Regions from separate parts of the Verrucosispora sp. FIM060022 genome, predicted to be linked through region 1. Evidence: riboswitches for the same ligand, from Rfam matches in the RefSeq annotation. Region 1 holds a riboswitch; each other region holds the start of a gene.

Region 1 (7,591 bases):
AGTCGCCCGCCCCACGCGGGTCGGCCGCTTCCAACTGGGGCATCAGGACCTCGAACACCTCGCCGTCGACCAGGGCCAGCGCCGGCTTCTCGGCCCGACTGACCACCACGTTCTCCGCACCGGCGGCGTGCAGGTCGTACATGGCGCGGGTGAGCTGTTCCTCGTCGTCGTCGGCGGCTCGGCCGTCCGCGATCAGCTCCTCGTGGCTGACCTTGAGGAAGAACACGCCGCTGTCCACGACCGCCGTCAGGTGTTCGCCACTGAGGTCCACCACCACCCGGCTGCCGTTGGCGCCGAGGTCGGCGGCGAAACGGCGGTACAGGTCAGCGGGCACCAGTGACGGGTCGTTCGGGCCGCTGAGCACGCACACCTCCGCGCGCAGCCCTTCGCTGAGGGCGAGGTTGTACAACTCGTCCAGCTCGTGCCGGCTCAACGGTTGGCCGGGCACGTCGACGATCTCCCGCCGGGTGCCCCCGCGGCGGTCGTGCACGTACCCGCCGCTGCCGCCGGAGTCGCGGTTCACCACCTTGAGGTCCACTCCCTCGCCGACCAGCAGCGGCGCCAGGACCTCCCCGATCTCGCCGCCGAGCGCCGTGCAGAGCACCACGTCGACACCGAGCGACAGCACCATCCGGGCCTGCCAGACGCCCTGTCCGCCGGGGTGCAGGTGCAGCTCCGGTACGTCGCTGGGCTGGTCGACGGTGACGGTCAGCAGCGGTGTGGGCGCGAAGACCATGACGTGCCCGGTCACCGGGCCCACCCGCAGGTGCCGGACCGGGTGAACCGCGTGGTGGGTTGTCTCATGCGCGTTGCGCCCCTTCGTGGCGAAATGTCCACTTCCGTCTTAGACGGTAACCAAGGTGGCGGAACCGCGCGCGTCGACCGGCGGGGAGTGTGGGCGTTTCGCGGGCACGATGCGACGCCGCCGGGCGGAAGTCCCACCCGGCGGCGTCGTGTGAACAGGTCAGTACACCGACAGGTGCACGTGGTTGGTGTGGTCGCTGGACGGGTCGCCGCGACCGCCGCTGTAGGACTTCCAGCCGCTGCTGGGCAGCCAGATCTGCTTGTACCAGATCACGTAGAGCACGGCGAGCCGGTCGGCGTTGTTGACGAAGTACGCCGCCAGGTTGTTGCCGTACGTCCGGTCGCCGCCCGTGGCGACCCCACCGAAGCCGTTCTTCTGCGCGGCGAAGTCGCAGGCCCGACCCTTGGGGTGCTCGCCCGAGCCGCCCGAGCGGTAGCAGGAGACGTACCGGGTGAAGCCGGCCGCCTTGGCCTGGTTGAGCGCGTGCAGCGTGCGCGGGGTGATGCAGCCGTTCGCCGGGGTCGGGTCGTTGACACTGCACGACTCCGAGGGCCACGAGCCGTCCGAGTTGCGGGGCGCGGGCTTGGCCGTCGGGCTGGAACCGCCACCACGGCTCGGGGTGCGGGCGGCGCGTTCGGCGGCCTGGGCGCGTTCGGCCGCCTCCGCCCGCTCGTTGGCCACGGTCAGCGCCCGCTCGGCCTGGTCCTTGCGCTTGGCCATCACCGCGACCTGCTTGCGCTGCTCCTGGACCTCCACGTCCAGCGCCTGTTTGGTCCTGCTGACCTCGTCGCGGGTGGCCCGCAGCTCACCCAGGGCGCGCTCCTCGTTCGCGGCCACCGCGTCCAGCGCCGCCGCCCGGTCCATGAAGCCGGCCGGAGAGCCGCTGTTGAGCAGCGCTGACGCCGCACCGAGCCGGCCGCTGCGGTACGCCTGTGCGGCGATCTCGGCGACCTTGGCACCGCGTTCGGTGAGTTGGTTCTCGGTGGTGGTGAGCTGTGCGGCCAGTTGCTTCTGTCGCTTGACCGAATGGTCCAGCGCGGCCTTGGCGTCGAGGTAGCCCTTGCTGGCCGCCTCCAGTTGGGCGCGCAGCGCCGGGGTGCCCCCCTCGTCGCCGACGTCGGCGGGAGCCGCCGCCAGTAACCCGTGTGCCGCGGCCGGGCCGGGTACGAGCGCGACGCCTACGGCGAGAGCGAGCGCCGCGCAGATCAGGGCCGCCGTTCGGGCGGCCGGTTTCACGGTTGCCACTGCTGGCATGCACATGTCCTTCCGTCAGCCGCCGACCGGGTTAGCTGACGGGTTCGGGACGGAAGATCCCTACCGCGCGTGCGCGGATGCACCCCAGGAACATGGTTCCCCGGCTCGCCCCTGCGGGCGATTAGGCGGCGACCACCGCCGGCACCGGTGGGTGCCGCCTGGCGGAGGCCGGGTCCGAGCCTACCGGTGCTGCTGTGACCCGTGCAGCCGGTGTGACTCGTGGTGTTCGTCCGGTCACCAGGAAATCGGACGAAAGTATCATTTTTGGTAAATGGCGGTAGCTCGGTGTCAGGTGGCCACATCGACCGTGGTCAGCCGCTGGGTGGCCCGGGACAGCGCGACGTAGAGCGTACGCACACCGGAATCGGGCACCGCGCGGATCTCACTCGGCGCGACGAGCACCACCGCGTCGTACTCCATGCCCTTGGCCTCCAGGCTCGTCACCACCTGCAGGCGGTCGCCGCCGAGGCCATCGAGCCAGCCCGCCACCTCGTCGCGCCACGGCACCGGAGTGATCACCCCGACGGTGCCCTCGACCTCGCCGAGCAGGGTGCCCGCGGCCGACACCACGCTCGTCGTCAACTCGGCGGCCGGCACCACGAGTTGCACCGGGTCGACTCCGGTGGAGCGGACCGCCGTGGGCAGCGGAAGATCCGGGTACACCCGGCGGATCTCCTCGGCCGCCACCGCGAAGATCTCCGCCGAGTTGCGGTAGTTGGTGGTGAGGGTGAACCGGTGCCGCGGCCGCCGACCCAGGGCCTGCTCCCGAGCGCGATTCAGCTCCTGCGGATCTCCCGTCCAGGCGGTCTGCGCCGGGTCACCGACCACGGTCCACGAGGCCAACCGGCCCCGCCGGCCGATCATCCGCCACTGCATCGGCGAGACGTCCTGCGACTCGTCGACCACCACGTGGGCGTAGTCCCGGTAATCCTCCGGACGCTCGCGGGCGGCCTGTCGGGCAGCCCGCTGCCGGTCGGCGAAGGTGCTCAGCTCCCGTACGCCGCCGGCCAGCTGGAACGGATCCCGCTTGGCTCGGGCCGGGCGTACCGGCTTACCGAGCAACGTGTCCAGCTCGTCGAGCAGCGCGGTGTCGGCGACCGTCGGGCCGTCCGTGGCCAGCCCTCGGTAGGCCTCGCCCAGCAGCCGGATCTCGGCCCCGGACAGGATGCCGCCGGCGTACCGGCGCAGTCGCTCGTGGTCGGCCAGCCAGCCGAGCACGTGCCGGGGATGCAGCCGGGGCCACCAGGCCTTGAGGAACTCTCGGAAGTCGCTACGGTCGATCAACTCGTCCTCGAAGGCGCGCTGCTCGGGCAGGCCGGCGATGCCCAACCGGCGGGCCTGGGCCCAGAGCGCGGCGAGGACGCCGTCGAAGCCGGCCCGGCGTACCTCGTTGCGGCGGGCGCCACGGGGCAGCGCACGGTTCCAGACCGTGTTCAGCTCGGCCCGCTCCAACCGCAGCAGCTGTCCCCGGTAGAGCAGCCGCAACTCGGTGGGGGCACCCGGCGCGGTGTCCCGCACGGCACGTTCCAGGACCCGCCGCATCCGCAACGATCCCTTGATCGCGGCCACCCGGGGCGGGTCGGTGCGGGTGGCGACCAGGCCGGGGAAGATGCTGCCCAGCGACTGCAGGGTGGCATTGTCCTCGCCCAACGACGGCAGCACCGAGGCGATGTAGGAGACGAAGACCGAGGAGGGGCCGACGACCAGGATGCCGCCTCCGGCGTACCGGCTCCGGTCGGCGTAGAGCAGATAGGCGGCACGGTGCAGGGCCACCGCCGTCTTGCCGGTGCCGGGGCCGCCGGAGACGAGCGTCACCCCGGAACTGGGGGAGCGGATCGCCTCGTCCTGCTCACGCTGGATGGTCGCGACGATGTCGCGCATGCCCCGGCCGGTGGTGCGGGACAGGGTCGCCAGCAGCGCGCCGTCGCCCACCACCGGCATGTCCGGCGGTGCGGCTTCCGGGTCGAGCAGGTCGTCCTCGATCCGGGTGACCCGTTCCCCGCTGGACTGGATCGTGCGTCGGCGTACCACGCCGAGCGGCTCGGCGGGAGTGGCCTGGTAGAACGCGGCGGCGGCGGGGGCCCGCCAGTCGACCACCAGGGTGCTGGCGTCCTCGTCGCGGATGCCGAGCCGCCCGACGTAGATCACCTGGCCGTCCCGCAGGTCGAGTCGGCCGAAGACCAGCCCTTCGTACTCGGCGTCGAACAGGTGACGTCGCTGCGCGGCGTGGAAGACCATCGCGTCGCGTTCGACGAGCGCCCCGAAGTTGCCGACCCGGGCCAGCCGGTAGCCGTCCCGTTCGGCGCGGACCGCCCCGCGCCGCAGCTCGGCCAGTCGCGCGTACACCCGGTCGAGATGCCGTTGCTCGACGGCGATCTCCTGATCCAGGGTGCTCTGATCCACCGCTCGTGCTCCTCGTCCCGCCGCCCGGCCAACCGCACGAGATTACGCCCCGCCGTCCACGTGCAAGGAAGGGCACCTTGTTAACGCGTCAGGTAGAGCAGGGGTCCCTTGTTAACAGTCGCGGACGGGGCTGGTGTCGAGGACCCGGCGCAGCACGCCGGAGAGTGCGCCGTTGACCTCCTCGGCGCGTTCCATCATCAGCATGTGGCCGGCGCCGGGGCACACCACCAGGTCGGTGGCCGGCAACGCCTCGGCGATCGACTCCGCGCACGGCGGTGGGGTGAGCCGGTCCCGGTCCCCGACCAGGGCGGCCGCCGGCAGATGGGCCAACGCGGCGAGCGTCTCCAACCGGTGCTGGGCGCCGATCGACGCCCGGAACCCGCCGATCGAGCGCAGCGAGGCGCGAGCCACCGCCGAGGTGACCAGGCGGATGTCCGCCGGATCGCAGCGCTCACCGAAGAGCATCCAGCGGATGCTGGGCTGCAGCGCCCGCAGCAGGGCCCGGGGCGGACGCCACGAGCCGCAGCGGGCCAACACCCCGGCCCCGGTGGTCTCGGCCAACCGGATGATCCGGGCGATCCGCGGTGAAAGACCGTAGACGGTGTGCGTGTGCCCCTCGGCGGTGGTGGAGACGAAGAGCAGTCCGGCCGTACGGCGCGCGAAGTGCTCGGGGTGGCGGTGGGCGTACTCCATGATCGTCATGCCGCCCATCGAGTGGCCGACGAGCACCACCCGGCCGCCGCCGGAGGAGACGGTGTCCAGCACGGCGGCCAGATCATCGCCGAGCTGGGCCAGGGTGGCCGTGGGCAGCGCCATGCAACTGGACCGGCCGTGCCCGCGCGCGTCGTAGGTGACCACCCGCACCGACGGATACGTCTCGCGCAGCGCCGCCACCTGCCGGTGCCAGCTGCGCCCGTCCAGCGTCCAGCCGTGCAACAGCACCACGGTGACCTCGGCGTCCGCCGGTCCGCTGGCTTCCACATGCAGGCGTACGTCGTCAGGAAGCCGTACTTCGACCTGCTCTGGCATCGCCACCTCCCCCATGGCCGCGCGAGTGCGCAACACCGGGGATACCCGGTGGTAACACCGGCTACCCGCCATGACACCACGAGAACCGCGATGTTGAGAAGATTCCGGTTCGGGTCCCCTGCTCGACCGGCTGGGCCGGAGACGACGAAACGCCCGCCGAGAAGACCCGACGGGCGTTTCGTGGTGGTGCGGGAGGCTGGCTCAGCCCTCGAAGACGCCGGCCTCGACCAGGCGCTTCTCGGCGGCGTCCCAGCCGTCGCCCGGGTGGGCGGCGTTGAGGCTGTTGATCTCCGCCCGGATCTTGGCGGCGTGGCCGGCGGCGGCCAGCACCCGGATCTCCTCGACGAAGGCCTCGGAGTCGGTGCGCAGGTGCACGGTCTTGCCGTTGGTCAGGTTCCGCACGTAGGCGTGCTTGCCGCCGTTGAGCGGGATCAGGTACTTGAACTCGCCCAGCACGCTGAGGGCGCCACCCTGGCCAGCCTGGCCGGCCCGGACTGACGCGCGCGCGGTCTTAGAGGTGTTGCTCGCCACGGAGGTACTCCTTGCAAGACGTACGGAGGACGGAACGTCCGGGGGCTGTTGCGGGGCGGCACCCGATGGGAGGCCCCGCGAGAGGCTTACGCGGCACAGGCCGCCGATGGAACTGTACACGACCCACGATCCCGGCTGGTCATCGCGGCGTCACGAGGTGGAACGGCGGTCACCTGTCCGGGTATTCCGACCGGCGGATTTTCCGATTCCCTGGCGCACCATCCGTCCCACCAGTCATCATGTGTGACAACAACGCACCCGGAATCGGTCGAGGTCGTAGGGGAAGACGCACCTCGCTCTCCGGGAGGTCACCGTGCCAACGCGTGGCGTCGTATACGTCCATTCGACCCCGCTCGCCGTGTGCTCACACGTCGAGTGGGCGATCGCGCGCGTCCTTGCCGCGCCGGTCAACCTGCAATGGACCGCCCAGCCCGTCGATCCCAGCGCCCGCCGGGCCGAATGCGGCTGGTCCGGTCGCGCCGGGACGGGCGCCGAACTGGCTGCTGCCCTCCGGCAGTGGCCCATGATCCGTTTCGAGGTCACCGAGGAGCCCAGTCCGGGCGCCGACGGTGAACGCTTCATGTACGTCCCCGGCCGCGGGCTGTTCCGGGCCACCGTGGGCGCGGCCGGGGACATCCAGCTCGGCGAGGACCGGCTGCGCAGCATCATGGCCGCCGCGCGGGGACCCGAGGCCCTCGCACACGCTCTCGACAAGGCACTCGGCAGCGCCTGGGACGCCGAACTGGAGCCGTACCGCTACGCCGGGGACGGCGCGCCGGTGACGCTGCTCACCAGGGTCGGCTGAGCGTCGCCGACCACCCGGGATCTCCGTCCGGGCGGTCGGGGGCGTCGCCCGGCCGCCACCGGACCAAGTTGCCCGATACGCGGTGAGCTGGTGGGATGGGCCGCGTGTCGACTACCCCTCGGCGTGTCGCCGCCGTGCTCGTCGCCGTGACCATGCTGCTCGCCTCCGGTTGCTCCCAGCCCGGGCAGCGTCCCGGCTCGGCCCCGGCGTCCGGCTCGACGTCACCGTCCACCCCGGCGGCACCGGATCCCTCGCCGACCGCCACGCCGGACGACCCGGCCACCCGGGCCGCCGCTCTGGTCGCCGAACTCGGCGACGAGGACCTGGTCGGCCAGGTGCTCATGCCGTACGCGTACGGCGACCGGGCGACCCAGGTGTCGGCCGGATCGGCCGCCGGAAACCGGGCCCTCGCCGGAGTGGACACCCCGGCAGAAATGATCGAGAAGTACCGGCTCGGCGGACTTATCCTGGTCGGCTTCAGTGCCGACGACCCCACCCAGGGCAACCAACCGACCACCAACGTCGACAACCCGAAGCAGGTCCGCGAGTTGACCACCGGGCTGCGCGAGGCCGCCGGGAAGCTGGCCGCCGGTGCGGCACCCCTGCTCATCGGCACCGACCAGGAGTACGGCGTGGTCACCCGGGTCACCGAGGGAGTGACCCTGCTGCCCAGCGCCCTGGCCGCCGGGGCCGCCGCTGATCCCGCGCTGACCGAGGCGGCCTGGCGGGCCGCCGGCACCGAACTGGCCGCCATGGGCATCAAC
Region 2 (7,591 bases), on a different contig from region 1:
CCGGCCCGCCCTCGGGGTGCACGTGCAGGTAGGCCAGGTCCCCCTGGCGTAGTGCGACCAGGTGGCCGTACGCCCCCAGGTACGGTTCGAGATCGCGGACCGGCACCCCGTCACGGCTGACGGTGAAGGTCAGGGTGGTGTTGCCGCCCGGCTGGGGTGTGCCGTGGAAGTCGACGGTGTAGCCGTGGACCGTGCTGCTGCTGGCCGGGGCGGGCAGGGGTCGCTCGGTCAACTCGCCGGGCACGGTCACGTCTACCCCGAGGGTCAGCGGCTCGCCGCCGGTCGGGGTGAAGTCGGCGAACGCCCGCCACACCCCGGGTGAGTTCACCGGCGAGGCGACCCGCCAGGTGCCGTCGGCGGCCAACTCCGGGTGCACGTGCTGAAAGCCGGAGAGGTCACGCCGGGCGACGATCAGGTGCATCGGCTTGTCGTGCGTCACCTCGTACCGGGTCACCGGCTTGCCGTCGGGCCCGCTGACCCGGAAGGCGAACTCACCCTCGGGGGCGGCGACCGGAACCAGGGTGTAGCCCCGGTCGGAGACGAGCAGCCCGCCGGGCAGGTGTCCGGCGGCTCCCGATGCGTCGTGCCCGCCCGTCTCCTGCCCGGGTGCGGCGGTGCCGTGCGGGCCCGCGTCATGGCCGTCGGCGACGACCGGGGCGGCGGGGCCGGTCACCTGGCCGACCCCGTACGCCGCACCGAACACCGCCGCGAGGCCGAGCGCGAAGCCGGTGAGCTTCGTCGCTGTGTTCATCGTTGCACCTCGGTTTCCGCCGCCGGTCGTCTCAGGCGCCGAGCAGTTCGTATCCGGCCTCGTCGACGGCCGCGCGTACCGCGTTCTCGTCGAGCGGCTGCTCGCTGGTGACGGTGACCCGGCCGGCGGGCAGGTCGACCGTCACGTCGGTCACGCCGGGCAGCGCACCGACCTGGTTGCTGACCGCGCCGACGCAGTGTCCGCAGGTCATGCCCTGCACCTGGTAGGTCGTGGTGACCATGGGGCTTCTCCTTTTCCGCCTGGCCCGGCCGAGGGGCGACCGGTGCCACGAACATACCCGAGGGGGGTATCTCCAACGCGACCGTAGCATACCCCCTGGGGGTAGGCTATCCTCGTGCTCATGACCACACCGACGCCGATCCGCGGCTACACCGCCAGCAAGGACCAACTGCTCGCCCGGCTGCGCCGCGTCGAGGGCCAGGTGCGCGGCGTCGAGAAGATGGTCGACGAGGATCGCTACTGCATCGACGTGCTCACCCAGATCTCCGCCATCCAGGCCGCACTCGACAAGGTCGCCCTCGGCCTGCTCGACGGGCACGCCCGGCACTGCATGCACGAGGGGGCCGCCGAGGGCCGCGCCGACGAGATGGCCACCGAGATGATGGCCGCCGTCGGCCGTCTGATGAAGCGCGGCTGACCCACTCTCCGGCCCACCCGTCGACCACCGCCCGGGCTCACGAACCGCCGACGAACCCCACGCGTCCTGCGATCCGTTCCTGGGCTGGCTACCATTCGCACACGATGGCCTGCCGACATCCGCGCCTTCCGGCCCACCGCGCCGCCGGACGCGCACCCGCACCGCCGCCGCTGCCCGGCGACGACGACGGCCGCCCCGGCACTCACCGTACGCAGCGGCTCCGCCACGTTCCGGCCGCCTCGGCCGCCCACCGCGAGAGTCGTACGGTCGGGCTGAACCGACTCGCCCGCCGACACGTACTCCGCTGAAGAAATCGTTGGGAGACTATCGAATGGGCGCCGATCACAGCCGTGCCGCTCCGCCCACCCCACCCGGGGTGCGGCGGATCCTCATCGTGACGGTGGTCCCCCTCTTCCTCGCCACGCTTGTCGCCGCGCTGGTGCTCTGGCCCCGCGACGCCCCCCGCCCGGAGGCCGGCGACGACCTGCCCCGGTACCACGGCACGGTCACCCGGGTGGTGACCGAACCCTGCCCGCCCAACCCCGCGGTGCCGGAGGGCACCCCGACGACGGCCGGTGGCCCGTGCGGCACCGTCACGGTACGGGTACAGGACGGCCCGGACGCCGGCCAGCACGTGGACACCCCCATCCCGGCCGGGCCGGGCGCACCCTCGGTCAGCGTCGACGACGATGTCATCCTGGTCTCGTTGATCGACCCGGAGGACCCGGCGATCAGCACCTACAACATCGCCGAGCACCAGCGCGGTACGCCACTGATCTGGCTGGGGGTGCTCTTCGCCGCCGCCATCGTCGCCTTCGGACGACTGCGTGGGCTGGCCGCCCTGGCCGGCCTGGCGGCCAGCTTCGCCATCCTGCTCACCTTCGTGCTGCCCGGCATCAGCGCCGGTCAGCCGCCGCTGGTGGTCGCCATCGTCGGCGCCGCGTTGATCATGTTCGTGGTGCTGTACCTGACGCACGGGGTGTCCGCGCAGACCTCGGTCGCCGTACTCGGCACCCTCGGCGCGCTCGTACTCACCGGGTTGCTCGGCCTGGCCGCCACCAACGCCACCCACCTGACCGGCTTCGGCAGCGAGGACGCCACCACCCTGTCGATGTTCCGGGGCGACGTCGACCTGCACGGCCTGCTGCTGGCCGGCATCATCATCGGGTCACTGGGCGTCCTGGACGACGTCACGGTCACCCAGGCCGCAGCGGTCACCGAGTTGGCGCACGCCAACCCGAACATGTCCCGCCGCGAGTTGTACCGCTCGGCGACCCGGGTGGGCCGGGCGCACATCGCCTCGGTGGTGAACACCATCGTCCTGGCGTACGCCGGCGCGTCGCTGCCGCTGCTGCTCCTGCTCACCGCCGACTCCCGCGCGCTGGGTCAGATCGTGACAAGCGAGTTCCTCGCCCAGGAGATCGTCCGCAGCGTGGTGGCCACGCTCGGGCTGATCGCCGCCGTACCGCTGACCACCGCCCTGGCCACGGTGGTGACCACCGCCGGACGGCGCCGCACCGGGGCGAACGCGGCACCCGGAGCACCCGACGACGTGGCCGTCGCCCAGCCGCGACCGGCGACGGACCGGGCCGAGACGCTCCAGGCCCTCAGCACACCGCGTCCCCGTCACACGCCCCCCGCCACCCGTTCGGAGTGGCCCGAACCGGACAGGAGCACCGACACCCCATGGTGACACTCCTCAACGTGAGCACGCCGACCGAAAGGATCGACAAGCGTGTCACTCGTCACCCAGTGCGATTACGAAATGACACATCTTGCCGGGTTCGGCGCGTAGAGGACCAGACCGACCGTCGGGTAACCTCACTGCCGGTCACCGCCGAAGGCGCGCACCGGCGCCTGCGGTGCCACCGCCCAATCGCCACCAGGCGAGCCGGGAACCCAGGTACGTGGGGTGAATCCGCACCAGCGGTAGGGGCCACTTCCGTCCCGAACCCGTCAGCTAACCCGGTCGGCGGTCGATGGAAGGGAAGACAGTGACGGCACCCCTACGCCGCTGGTTGACGCCCGTGGTGGCCGTGTTCGCCGCGTTCGCCGTCTTCGCCGGCCCGCTGCCGGCGGCGGCTGCGCCGAAGCCCCCCAAACCGGCCGGCCATGACGACGACCCGCCGATGCTCAACGAGCTGATCGAGGCGACGAACCGGGACTACACCAAGGCCAAGTCCAAGCTGGAAAAGTCCAAGAAGAAGCAGCTCAAGCTCGCCGTCGAGGTCCGCCGCGCCGAGGCGGACCTGGACGCCCTCGCCCCACAGGTCGCCGAGATCGCCACCCAGTCGTACCGGACCGGCCGGGTGGGCGCGATCGCCATGCTGTTGCAGAGCAACGCCCCCGACTCGTTCATCCACCGCGCCGCCGCGCTCGACGAGTTGAACCTGGTCAACAGCAAGAAGCTGGGTGAGGTCAACGCGGTCAAGCGCCGCGCCGAGACGGCCAAACTGGCGCTCGACGCCGAGGTACGCGAGCAGCAGAAGCTGACCAACGACATGGCCCGCAAGAAGAGCGACGCGGAGAAGTCGCTCCGCCTGGTCGGTGGCGTCGGTCTCACCGGCGGCCTGGTGGCCGCCACCTCTCCGGTCGCCCGGCCCGGTCCCAACCGGGCAGCCGACGGCGGCTGGAAGCCCGAATCGTGCAACCAGAACGACCCGACCACGTCCGGCTGCATCACGGCGCGCACCCTGCACATGTACAAGGAGGTCAAGCGCGCCGGTTTCAACCGGTTCGTCGGCTGTTACCGACCGGGTGACAAGTGGGAGCACCCCAAGGGCCGAGCATGTGACTGGTCGTTGCAGAACAGCGGTTTCCGGCCCTGGTACAACAACGACACCCGGATCTACGGCAACAACCTGGCCGCGTTCCTGGTCCGTAACGCCGACCGGTTGGGTGTCTATTACGTGATCTGGAACCGGCAGATCTGGTTCCCGGCGACCGGCTGGAGTTCCTACAGCGGCCCGTCGAACCACACAGACCACGTGCACGTCTCGATGTACTAGCGCACGTCCGGTATCACTTCGAGGGCCGTCCCGCCGTCTGGTGGGACGGCCCTCGGTCCGTCGGCTGACGCCCTCGGCGGCCCGGCGGGTGCCGTCAGGTGCCTCTGTCGGGCCGGCACTCGCCGTCAGGCGGCGGACGCGACCTCGGCGACCAGCTCCGCCGGTTCCGCAGCCACCGCCCGGACCTCGCCGGCGGCCAGCCGATACGACATGCCGACCACCGCGCAACGCCCGGCGGAGACCTCGGCGGCCAGCATCGCCGACGATCCCAGCATCGCCGTCACGGTCTGCGCGATGTGAATGTCGACGATCTCGTTCAGGTCGTTCACCCCGGCGGCCTGCGCCTGGCGCAGGCTGGGCACCACGGCGTCCACCACCGCACCCAGGTGACCCGTGGGGGCCGCGCCGGTGGCCAGTGCCGCCCGGGCCGCCTGCACGGCACCGCAGGAGTCGTGCCCGAGCACCACCACCAGCGGCGTACGCAGCACCGACACCGCGTACTCGACGCTGCCCAGCACCTCCGGGCCGACGGTGTGCCCGGCGGTACGGACCACGAAGAGGTCACCCAGCCCGCGATCGAAGATGATCTCGGCGGCCAGCCGGGAGTCGGAGCAGCCCACGATCACCGCAAACGGATGCTGCTCGCCGGCGACGGCAGCGCGACGTCCGGCGTTCTGATTGGGATGCCACGCCGTATCGGTGACGAACCGCCGATTACCGGCCATCAGTTCGGCAAGCGCCAGCTGCGGCGCGCCCGGAAGATCCGCGGTGAGCAGTTCCCGCTCCGGCCGCAGCTCTGTTCCGATCGGTCCGGGTCGACTCATCCGGCGCCCCCTCGCTACTCATGCGATGCCTGGTCATCCCGGGCCGACGCTGGTCACGGGCTGGTCCAACGGTCACACGCAGCGCAAGCCACGTCAAGGAATGCGTGATATGGATTTCAGGTATCCCCGGACGCTTGCGCTCCGGGGCCGAGCGGGTGCAGGGCCCGATGGCATAGCCCGAAAAAGCTGAAAGGCCCATACGATGGGCGACATGGCAACGACAGGCGAGCGGGAGAACGCCCGTAACTGGACTTTTCTCACCAACCACGGGCACGTACTGCTCGCCATCGCACGCAACCCCACCGCCCGGCTCCGCGACGTCGCCGACGAGGTGGGCGTGACCGAACGGGCCGCCCAGGCCATCGTCGCCGACCTGGAGGCCGAGGGTTATCTCCAGCGCACCCGCGTCGGGCGACGCAACGAGTACACCCTCAACCCGTCCGGTCGATTCCGGCACCCCGCCGAGGCTGATCGCCAGGTCGGCGACCTGCTGGCGCTGTTCACCGAGGAGCCAGTGGCCGGCACCACGTCGTAGCCCGGATCCCTGCCGGACATCCGTCTCGCGCGTGGTGGCCTTCGCCACCCCTGAACGAACGGGCCGCTGCGGTTGTCCCGCAAGGGCGATAGGTTTGACCGCGTGCCGAGTCTCGCGTTCACCCGTCCACTGTGGTCGGTGACGCGCTGCCCGCTGGCGGATCTGGCCCGCCTGGCGCTGACGGCACTCATCCTGGCCGTCGGCCTCGGCGGCATCACGACCACCGGCCTGCCCGACGGCACCGCAGACCTCCCGGCCGCCCCGCCCGCCGCCGCACTGCCCAACCGCCCTGGGGACGCCCCCGCGACCGCCCGAGCCCTCTGGCCCGGCAACGACGAGTCGACGCTGATCTCGCCCTGGAACGCGTCAGCGCTGTTCTCCCGGGACGGGTCGGCGCTCGTCTCGCCCGTGAGCGCCGTGCATGCCGCAGCCGTGGTGCCGCACTCCGAGCGCACCGACGCCGGAGCCGCCCCCGCCAGCACCCGGCCTGCCGCCGTACGCCTCGCCGCCGGCCCCGGTGAACCGACCCGGCGCGGCCCTCCGACCGCCTGACCTCGGCAGGCTCAGCACCCACACGCCACCCGCCCATGAGGACCCGCACGACCACGACCACGGGTCGCGGTCGGTGCCTGCCGCGGCGAGAGGCCGCCCAGTCCTGTTCCTCCCGTTCCCAGCACAGTCGACGAACCCCATCCGCCACGAGGTGCTGATGATGCAGATCGCTCTCTCCGCCGTCCTGCCCGACGTGTCCCGGGCCGCCGTGATCTGGCTGAGCCTGTTGGGCATCGTCGTACTCGCCGTCTCCGGCCTGCTGCTGCGTCCCCGACGACTCCGGTTCGACGCGGGTGCCCGGATCCGGGAAGCCGCCCTGCCGATCCCACCGGAGCAGCGGGAAGAAGATCGCTGGGCGGAAGAGGTCATGGTGGCCGCCGACCGCGCCGAGGCAACGGCTCGCCGCCGACGCGACGAATGGCTCGTTGCACAGGACGAGGCCGAGCAGGCGTGGGAGGCGTACCAGACTGCGGAGGCGGACGTACGCCGGTTGGCCGAAGCCGCGAGCATGCCGCTGCCGCACACCCCACGCACCCCCGCCGAGTACGCCGACCGGGAGCGCTGGCTGCACCGAGCGGTGCTGGACGCGTACTGGCGGCGGGAACTGTCGGTGGAGCAGCTCAGCGATGTCTTCGCGCACCGCGGCTGGGATCCCCGCCTGCACCCGGTCCAGCAGGAGTTGGTGCTGCGCCGGGCGATACGTGACCACCTGTTCGCCCGACAGCGGGTGGCCCGGGAACGGGAGCAGGAAGCCTGGCACGCCGCCGAGGTCGCCGCCGCAGCCGCCCGCAACCTGCGAGCCGAAACCACCACCGCCCTCCTGACCGCCGACCAACAAGACTCCCTCCTGCCTCTCCTCCCCCTAACCCCCCTCCCCGACGCCACCCCACCACCCACCACCACCGAACATGCCAACCCCGAACAAACCCGCGAAATCCCACCCACCCCCATAGCCCGCCCCGCAGCCCCCGCCTACTAACCCACCCACCCCCACCCCTCCCACGCACCCTCCGCACCCACCCCCAGCCCGCGTTGATCAAGAGGTTTGGGTCTGCCTCAGCCCGATTCCCGACCAAAACCTCTTGATCAACGCGAGGGACCGGGGCCGCGGGCCGGGTCCAACCGTCGAACCCGGCTGGCCCTGCTTGCCCGGCTGAAGGACGGCGGGCGGGACCGGGGGCCGGGGACGCCGGGTTGAGGGATCCGGGAGGGTCGGGGAACAGGGCGGAATGGGACGGGGGTGTTGGGGGGAGGGTGGGTGGG
Region 3 (7,591 bases), on a different contig from region 1:
GCGATTGAACAGCGTGACAGCGTACGGTCACCGATCACCCGACGAGTGGATCGATCAGTCAGCGGGTAGGGTGCCCGACGGGCGACGCCGGATGGCCCCGGCAGCCGATCGGAACGGGCCAACCGGCCCTGGGGAGGAGAGACGCGTGCCGCCGACGCCGGAGGTGCCCGCATGACCAGCGCACCGGTGGCGGCACCGCCGGGCTCCGCGACCGACCGGGCCCTGGCCAGCCGGCTACCGTCGTTGACCGGGCTGCGGTGGATAGCCGCGCTGCTGGTCTTCGGCTTTCACGCCGGCACCATGCGGATCATCGCCGAGCCGGATTACCAGGCGGTCGTCGGCAAGGTCTTCACTCTGGGCCTGTCCGGAGTGCAGTTCTTCTTCATTCTCAGCGGCTTCGTGCTGGTCTGGTCGGCCCGACCCGGCGACTCCCGGCGGCGGTTCTGGCGGCGCCGGTTCGCCAAGATCTATCCGAACCACGTCCTGCTCTGGGCGTTGGCCATGGGGGCCGCCGTCTGGTTCGCCGATCCGATCAACCCCGTCGCGGCGCTGGAGAACCTGTTCCTGATCCAGGCCTGGGATCCCCGTCCCGGGTACTTCTACAGCGTCAACAACGTGAGCTGGTCGCTCTCCTGCGAGCTGTTCTTCTACCTGTGCCTGCCGCTGGTCCTGCCACTGGTACGCCGGGCCCGGCCCTGGCAGCTGTGGGCCGTGGTGATCGCCGTACCGCTGCTGATTCTGGCGTTGTGGCCCGCCCAGACCCTGGTGCCGGAGCAGAGCCGATGGTGGTTCACCCAGGTGTTCCCCCTGGTCCGCTCGCTGGAGTTCTGGATGGGCGTGGCCGCCGCCGAACTCATGCTGCGCGGGCGGTGGCGGGGTCCCGGCCTGCCCCTGGCGAGCCTGATCTTCGTGGGCACCTGGGTGGCCGCCGCCGAGTGGATCCGGGCCGAGTTCTGGGCGGCGCTGCTGGCGGCGGCGTACGTCCTGGTCATCGCCGCGGCGGCGGACGCCGACGTGCGGGGGCGGCGCTCCCCGCTGCGGTCGCGCCCGATGGTCTGGCTCGGCGAGGTCTCGTTCGCCTTCTACCTGGTGCACGTGTTCGTGATCATGACGATTCTCCGGATCACCGGGGACTGGGGGACCGGCCTGCCCGGCTGGTGGGGCCCGGCCGCCGTGATCGGCTTCCTGGCGCTCACGCTGGGGCTCGCCGCACTGGTGCACCGCTTCGTCGAACAACCGATGATGCGTCGCCTGGCCCCGCGCCGGTCCCCTCCCGCTGTCCATCCTGGACGGTGAGCTCACTCCGCTGACGCGCGGCGCTCCGGGTGACCCGAATCAGGTTCTTCGCTGCGACACGCCCGGCGGCAGTGCGGCCCGCGGGACCTGACGGTAGCGTGGCAGCGTGCTTCCGATCGTCCCCACTCGTCCTCCTCTGTGGTGGTTGGCGCGTCGGGTGGCACGGCTGCTGACCGGATTCGCTGTCGCCGCCGCGTTCGCCGTCGGCGCCTGGACAATGCCCGCACCCGCCGCCCATCCCGGTGATCTCGGCCCAGCGGCGGGCCCTGCCGGGCAGCCCAGCATGGTCAGCTTCGCCCCGCCGACCGAGGCGTTGGCATCCGACCGGTGCGCCGCGATCCCGCCGACAGCCGATGGACTGGCGAGTGGCGACGACGACCGCCCCGGCGCTGGCGCCGCGACGGCACCGGTGCCGTCGGCGCGGACCGACCAGGGCGTCGACCTGGCTGGCGCGGCTGCCGACGATCAGCCTCCTGCGGTGGACACCTCGGGTCTGCGGTGCGGCCGCGCCCCGCCCGGCGCCTGATTCCCGCCCATACCGTCGGTTGACCCGGACGGCCCTCTGCGATCGGGCCCCCACCGTGGGTGTCCTGCCGCGCTCCACCACCCTGACGATCCGCCGCTACCCGGCGACCCGCCACCGGCGGCACCCCGGGCCGCCACATCCGCTTCCGTGAGGTATCGACATGGAGAAGACCGTTCTCTACCAGTTCCTGATCGACGCGCCTCGGGCCGCCGCCATCTGGTCGGTGTTGCTGGTGCTCGCGCTGGGCGTGCTCACCGCGCTTGTCGCCCGGCCCGAGCCGGTCCCGCCGACCGACCGGACCCCGGACCTCCCGGACCACGACGATGTCGCGGACCAGCGTCGCTACGCCGGTGAGGTCGCCGTCGCCGCGGCGGGCGCCGCGCAGAACGCCGGCCGCCGCCGGGCCGCATGGCACCGCGCGCAGACGGAACTCGACCGCGCCTGGGCCGCGTACGACGAGGCGGAGGCCGCCGCCCGACGGCTCGCCGCCGCCACCGTCTGGCCCAGCCCCGGTACGCCCCGGACCCCCGCCGAGTACGCGGCTCGGGAGCGCTGGCTGCACCACGCCGCGATGGCCGCATACTGGCGCGGCGACCTGACCGGGCGGCAACTCGCCGACGCGCTGGCCCACCGGGCCGGCTGGGATCCCCGACGGCACCCCGCCGAGCAGGAGATCTTCCTGGCCCGGGTGGTACGTGACGGCCGCCTCGCGGCCTACCAGGCGGCCGCGCAGCAGGAACGCGACGCCTGGCGGGCCGCGGAACTCGCCGCCGACGCCGCCCGCGCGCTCTCCACCGAGGCGTACGCCGCAGCGCAGCGGCTACGGCCGAACCCGCTGCCGGTGCCGCGCCGGGTGGTCGTCGGTCGGCCCGCAGCGACCCTGCGCTGGCGGCCGGCCCGGGTGGGATGAGCCGTCGCGACCACGCCGGTTCAACAACAGGTGGGCCGAAATTCGGTGACCCCGGTCACAGTAATTGCCGAATCGGTCAACGTGGGTCAGACGTCGAAGTGGGGCGCAATGTGCGGGGACATTGTGAACGTCCGGTCCGGTTACCGCCCCGACAGGGATGTCCGCGAGCGCTGTCCCATTGAGCGACGACAGTTCCGCGATACCCGAAAATAATCGCACCGGACCAGGTTTAAGCAGGTCAGGGCAGGCTTGGCAGGAGCGATACCGACCAGTAGTGTCGCCCTGTCCGGTGCGGTAAATGATCGCAAGTGGCGACGCCGCGCCGACCCGCTCAATCGTGATCACACGAACCGGGGAACCACTGCACCACTTGGGGTGAATCCGTGAGCCACGGCTCGCGGTAGGGCGATCTTCCCGCCCGAATCCGTCAGCTAACCCGGTCGGCGGTGTCGGAAGGAGTTCCTGTCCTCGTGCAGCACAATTCGATCCCCCCGATATTCCCCCGCCTCCACGGCACCGTGGTGCCTGCGCTCGCCGGTCCGCTCTCCGCAGCCTGAGCCAGGCCCACCCGTCCACCCCTCAGCCCGTGGAGGATCTCGTGAAGCACACCCTCAAGCGTCAGCTCCGTAAGCTGGCCACCGAACGCCCCTATCAGCTTCTCGCCACGTCGGCGGCGGCCCTCGTGCTGGCCACCGGCGCCGGTGCCCTGGTCGCCCGGACCGACGACAACCTGGTCGACGCGCCCACCGCGGCCGCCGTGGCCGAGCTGCGCGACGACAGTGCGGCCTCCCGTTCCCTGGCGCGGGTCGCCACCGCCCCCAGCAGCGCCGCTCCCAGCAGTGCCGACCCGAGCAGCGCCGCCCCCAGCAGTGCCGCGCCGAGCAGCGCCGCCGCCTCGCCGTCGGCGCGGGCCGCCACGGCGGACCCGGACGTGGCCAGTAAGAAGGCCGCCCCGAAGCCGCCGGCGGAAAAGGTGCTGTCGTACGACTACCAGGCCCAGATCAACGGTTACTACTGCGGCCCGGCCGCGGTGCGCAACGCGCTGAGCGCCGCCGGCATCGAGCGCGGCCAGGAGACCCTCGCCGCCCAGCTCGGCACCACCTTCGCCGGCACCAACTCGGCGTACGACACCACTCGGGCGCTCAACGCCGCGGTCAAGGGCGAGCCGTACAAGACCACGATGATCCCCGGTGGCGCGGCGACCCCGGCCCAGATGGACCAGCTCCAGGCCGATGTCGTGGCGGCCATCTCCGACGGGCGTGGCGTCGTGGTGAACGTCGCCGGCAGCGTCGTGGACACCGCCGGTGGCTGGCACTCCTTCCCCGGCGGCCACTACGTCGCCGTGGTCGGCTACGAGGACGAGGGCCGGATGGTGAAGATCGCCGACTCGGCCGACGCGTCGTACTACTCGTACTGGTTGAGCACCATCGACCTGGCCAACTGGGCTGCCACCCGGGGCTATTCGTCCTGACTCCTGCTGTTCGTGCCGGGCGCCGACCCTTCGGGGTCGGCGCCCGGTGTCGTATCCCGGTCGCGGCTCTCGCCGACCGGCCCGGGCGGTGGCAGACTGCCCGACATGATCACGGAGTCGGGTGAGCGGGGCAGCGCGCCGGTGTTGTTGCTGCTGCACGGGATGGGTGCCACCGGCGACGTGTGGCTGCCCTGCGCACCGCTGCTGCACCAGCGGTGGCCGGGACGGTGGATGGCCCCCGATCTGGCCGGTCACGGCGCGTCACCCCCGCTGCCGGCGTACTCGTTCGCCGCCCTCGCCGATCAGGTCGCCGCGAGCCTGCACCCCGGCGACCGGGTGATCGTGCTGGGCCACTCGCTCGGCGGGGTGGTCGGGCTGGCGCTCGCCGCCGTGAGCCGGGCGGTCACCGTCGACGCGGTGGTCGGGCTCGGCATCAAGGCGGTGTGGTCCCCGGCGGAGTTGTCCCGTGCCACGGATCTGGCCGCCCGCCCGGTCACCTGGTTCGACAACCGCGACGAGGCGGCACGCCGCTACCTGCGGGTCGCCGGGCTGGCCGACCTGCTCAGCCCGGAGGATCCCGCCGTGGCGGCCGGATTACGGCAGGAAAACGGCCGGTGGCGGTTGGCGATGGACCCGAGCGCCTTCGCTGTCGGCGAGCCCAACCTGGGTGCGCTGCTGGCCACGATCGACGCGCCGGTCCTGCTGGCCCGTGGCGAGCACGACCCGATGGTCACCGACGCGCAGCTCAAGGAGTACGGCGTACCGGTGGTGACGCTGCCCGGGCTCGGCCACAACGCCCACGTGGAGGACCCGGCGGCCGTGCTGGCTCTGCTCGACGCCGTACGCTGACCGGGCTGCCGTCACGGAGGCGTCCGGTCAGGGCGCTGGCGGTGCTCAGGTGGCGGGGGACAGCGGCGAGTCGCTGGCGGTGCGGGGAGTCGGGGCGGACCAGGACGGGTCGAGCTCGCGCCGGGCCGCCGCCAGGAACGCCTCGGCGTACGTCTCGGCCGGGAAGTCGCCGAGGTATCGGCGACGGGTGGCCCACCGGACCCCGGCGAGCGGATCGGTCTGGAGCAGCTGCGTCAGCACCTCGTCGAGATTGACCATGTCCCGGCGCAACACGTAACCGGAAGCGGCCAGCGGGAACCGTTCGAGGAACCGGTCACCGTCGGCGCCGGTGTCGGTGACCGCGTACGGCTTGCCCGAGTACAACCAGTCCGACACCACCCCGGAGACGTCGGAGATCAGGGCGTCCGCGCGGTTCACCGACTCGGCCAGGGTCAGCCCGCTCGCGGCGGCACCGAAGAGGTGCTGACGGCCGGTACGTGCCCGGTCGGCGGCGAGCAGGTCGTGCAGCCGCGCCAACTGGCGGGCCGAGGTCGGATTCTGCGTGGTGTAGGGGTGCGGCCGCAGGATCACCGTGGCACCCCGGTCCAGCAGCCGCGACAACAGTCCTTCGGCCACGCCCAGCGAACAGTAGTCGGCGTCGGCGTGGTGCCCGGTCCAGGTCGGGGTGTAGAGGACCGTCGGGTTCGGCCGGGGGCCGGTCGGGCCGGTACCCACCTCGATCGCCTCGACCTGGGGGCGGCCGACCACCACGAACTTGTCGGCCGGGATGTCCACCCCGGCCCGGGCGTACCGGTCGATGGCCGCCTCGCCCGCGACGAAGATCCGGTCGAAGATCGCCGACACCGGGTTGGCGCTGGAGGCCTTGTCGCTGTCGCCGTGGTGCAACTGGATGTGGGTGAGCTGGGTGAAGCGCAGGCAGTGGCTGTTCTTGGCGCCGTGGTTGACGTAGAACGCCGCGCGCAGGCTCGGCACCAGCACCTCGTCCATGTTGCGCAGGGTGGGGCAGTAGAGCACGGGAGCGGTGGTCGCCGCCGCGATGACCGGCAGCGCGTCCGGCTCCCGCAGCATCACCACGAACGGCCGTCCGATCCGCTCCAGGTACGGCAGCCACATGGTGACCTGGTACTCGGAGCCGGGCGGGGCGGAGAAGTAGAGCAGGAACTCCGGCTGGTGCCGGCGGAGCTCCCGGGTCACCGGGGAGCCACCGGAGGCGGGACGCATCCGTCGCTGGACCAGTTTGACGGCGACCGCACCGACGGCCCCACCGGCCAGCAGGCTCGCGGCCAGGGCGACGACGGCGGGCAGCGCCGCCAGTGCGGCCAGCGCCAACACCGCGAGCAGGGCGGCCACCAGGTCACCGAGGCGGGCGGTGACCTGCGGCACCCAGGTGCGTACCGGCAGGTTGGCGGCGCGCAGTTCCAGGTGCCCCGCGTCGCGCAGCGGGCCGGTGAGCACCATCAGCCCCAGCAGGATCAGCGCGGTACCGGCCAGGGCCGGGTCGAAGCCGGCGTCGAGCTGCCGGGCGTAACCGACAAGCACCCCGGCCGCGATCAGTGTGGTTTCCGCACCGCTGTCCGCTCCGGGGCGGACGCGACGTTCCCAGACCGTGGCGGCGAGGGCGAGCACCGAGAGCGCGAGCCCCCAGGTGGTCGCGCCGGTGAGCGCGACCACGATGAACGCCAGGACTGCCGCACCGGTGGCCAGGCCCCGGGCGGCCAGCTTCCTGACCAGGTCACCACGCATCTCGGTGCTGCCTTCCGCGGTCGTCGTGCGTCGGTCAGCCGACGGGGGTGGTGCTGGTCGACCGGCTGCCCTGGGCCGGCACGACAGGGGTCGGCGCCTCGCCCGGGGAGCGGCGCACGTCGATCACCTGGCCGGTGAGCTCCGAGACGAGCACGTCCAACGAGGCCTGGGCGACGATCTCGGCGGCGAGCAGCGTGTGCTCGGGCTCGGTGCCGAACGCCTTGGTCCGCATCGGGGTGGCGGTCCGCTCGGGGTTGATGACGTTGACGCGTACGCCCAGCTCGGCCCATTCGTCCGAGAGCGCCTGGGTGAGGTTGACCAGGGCGGCCTTGGTCGCCGAGTAGAGCGCGTAGTCCGCCCGACCCCGGGTGTACGAGCTGGAGGTGTACAGCAGCAGCTGACCCTTGGTGTGCTGCAGGTAGGGCAGCGACTGCCGGGCGACCGTGACCGGGCCGACGAAGTTGACCTGGAGCACCCGGTCGATGGTCTCCTGATCCATCTCGGCCAGCGCGCCCTTCTCCAGGATGCCGGCGGTGACCACCACGTAGTCGATCCGCCCGGTGGCCTCGAAGGCCGTCTTCAGCGCGGCCTCGACGTCGGCGGGGCGCTCGACGTGGGTGCCGGTGCTGGAGCGGCTGAACGGGAAGACCTGGGCGCCGTAGCGGCGGGCCAGCTCGGTCAGGTCGTGGCCGATGCCGTAGCTGCCGCCGAACACGACGATCGTGCGGCCCGCGACCTCGTCACTGTAGGTGCGCTGGTCGGCCAGGCGGGGCACCTTGGCGGCGGCCAACTGGAA

The links. A riboswitch is a leader RNA that binds a small molecule or an ion and turns the genes downstream of it on or off. The one in region 1 is predicted to bind cyclic di-AMP.
Region 2: linked by a shared signal. The riboswitch ahead of EG812_RS13390 (coiled-coil domain-containing protein) and the one ahead of EG812_RS24005 (coiled-coil domain-containing protein) in region 1 are both predicted to bind cyclic di-AMP.
Region 3: linked by a shared signal. The riboswitch ahead of EG812_RS18845 (C39 family peptidase) and the one ahead of EG812_RS24005 (coiled-coil domain-containing protein) in region 1 are both predicted to bind cyclic di-AMP.

The regions. Positions count from the first base shown of each region.
Region 1 is NZ_RQIV01000010.1:169,834-177,424, forward strand. Features, by position in the region: gene EG812_RS24000 (1-phosphofructokinase family hexose kinase) at 1-751, opposite strand, end outside; gene EG812_RS24005 (coiled-coil domain-containing protein) at 965-2,059, opposite strand; cyclic di-AMP (ydaO/yuaA leader) riboswitch at 2,064-2,197, opposite strand; gene EG812_RS24010 (HelD family protein) at 2,348-4,462, opposite strand; gene EG812_RS24015 (alpha/beta fold hydrolase) at 4,574-5,491, opposite strand; gene EG812_RS24020 (hypothetical protein) at 5,693-6,022, opposite strand; gene EG812_RS24025 (DUF3145 domain-containing protein) at 6,336-6,827, shown strand; gene EG812_RS24030 (glycoside hydrolase family 3 protein) at 6,923-7,591, shown strand, end outside.
Region 2 is NZ_RQIV01000004.1:14,741-22,331, reverse strand. Features, by position in the region: gene EG812_RS13415 (DUF8832 domain-containing protein) at 1-751, opposite strand, end outside; gene EG812_RS13410 (heavy-metal-associated domain-containing protein) at 783-992, opposite strand; gene EG812_RS13405 (metal-sensitive transcriptional regulator) at 1,113-1,409, shown strand; gene EG812_RS13400 (hypothetical protein) at 1,514-1,717, shown strand; gene EG812_RS13395 (YibE/F family protein) at 1,741-3,102, shown strand; cyclic di-AMP (ydaO/yuaA leader) riboswitch at 3,269-3,399, shown strand; gene EG812_RS13390 (coiled-coil domain-containing protein) at 3,404-4,417, shown strand; gene EG812_RS13385 (carbonic anhydrase) at 4,543-5,241, opposite strand; gene EG812_RS13380 (helix-turn-helix transcriptional regulator) at 5,444-5,776, shown strand; gene EG812_RS13375 (hypothetical protein) at 5,879-6,328, shown strand; gene EG812_RS13370 (hypothetical protein) at 6,486-7,307, shown strand.
Region 3 is NZ_RQIV01000006.1:339,452-347,042, forward strand. Features, by position in the region: gene EG812_RS18830 (acyltransferase family protein) at 172-1,296, shown strand; gene EG812_RS18835 (hypothetical protein) at 1,454-1,822, shown strand; gene EG812_RS18840 (hypothetical protein) at 1,983-2,732, shown strand; cyclic di-AMP (ydaO/yuaA leader) riboswitch at 3,051-3,193, shown strand; gene EG812_RS18845 (C39 family peptidase) at 3,319-4,203, shown strand; gene EG812_RS18850 (alpha/beta fold hydrolase) at 4,309-5,052, shown strand; gene EG812_RS18855 (CDP-glycerol glycerophosphotransferase family protein) at 5,098-6,795, opposite strand; gene EG812_RS18860 (bifunctional cytidylyltransferase/SDR family oxidoreductase) at 6,830-7,591, opposite strand, start outside.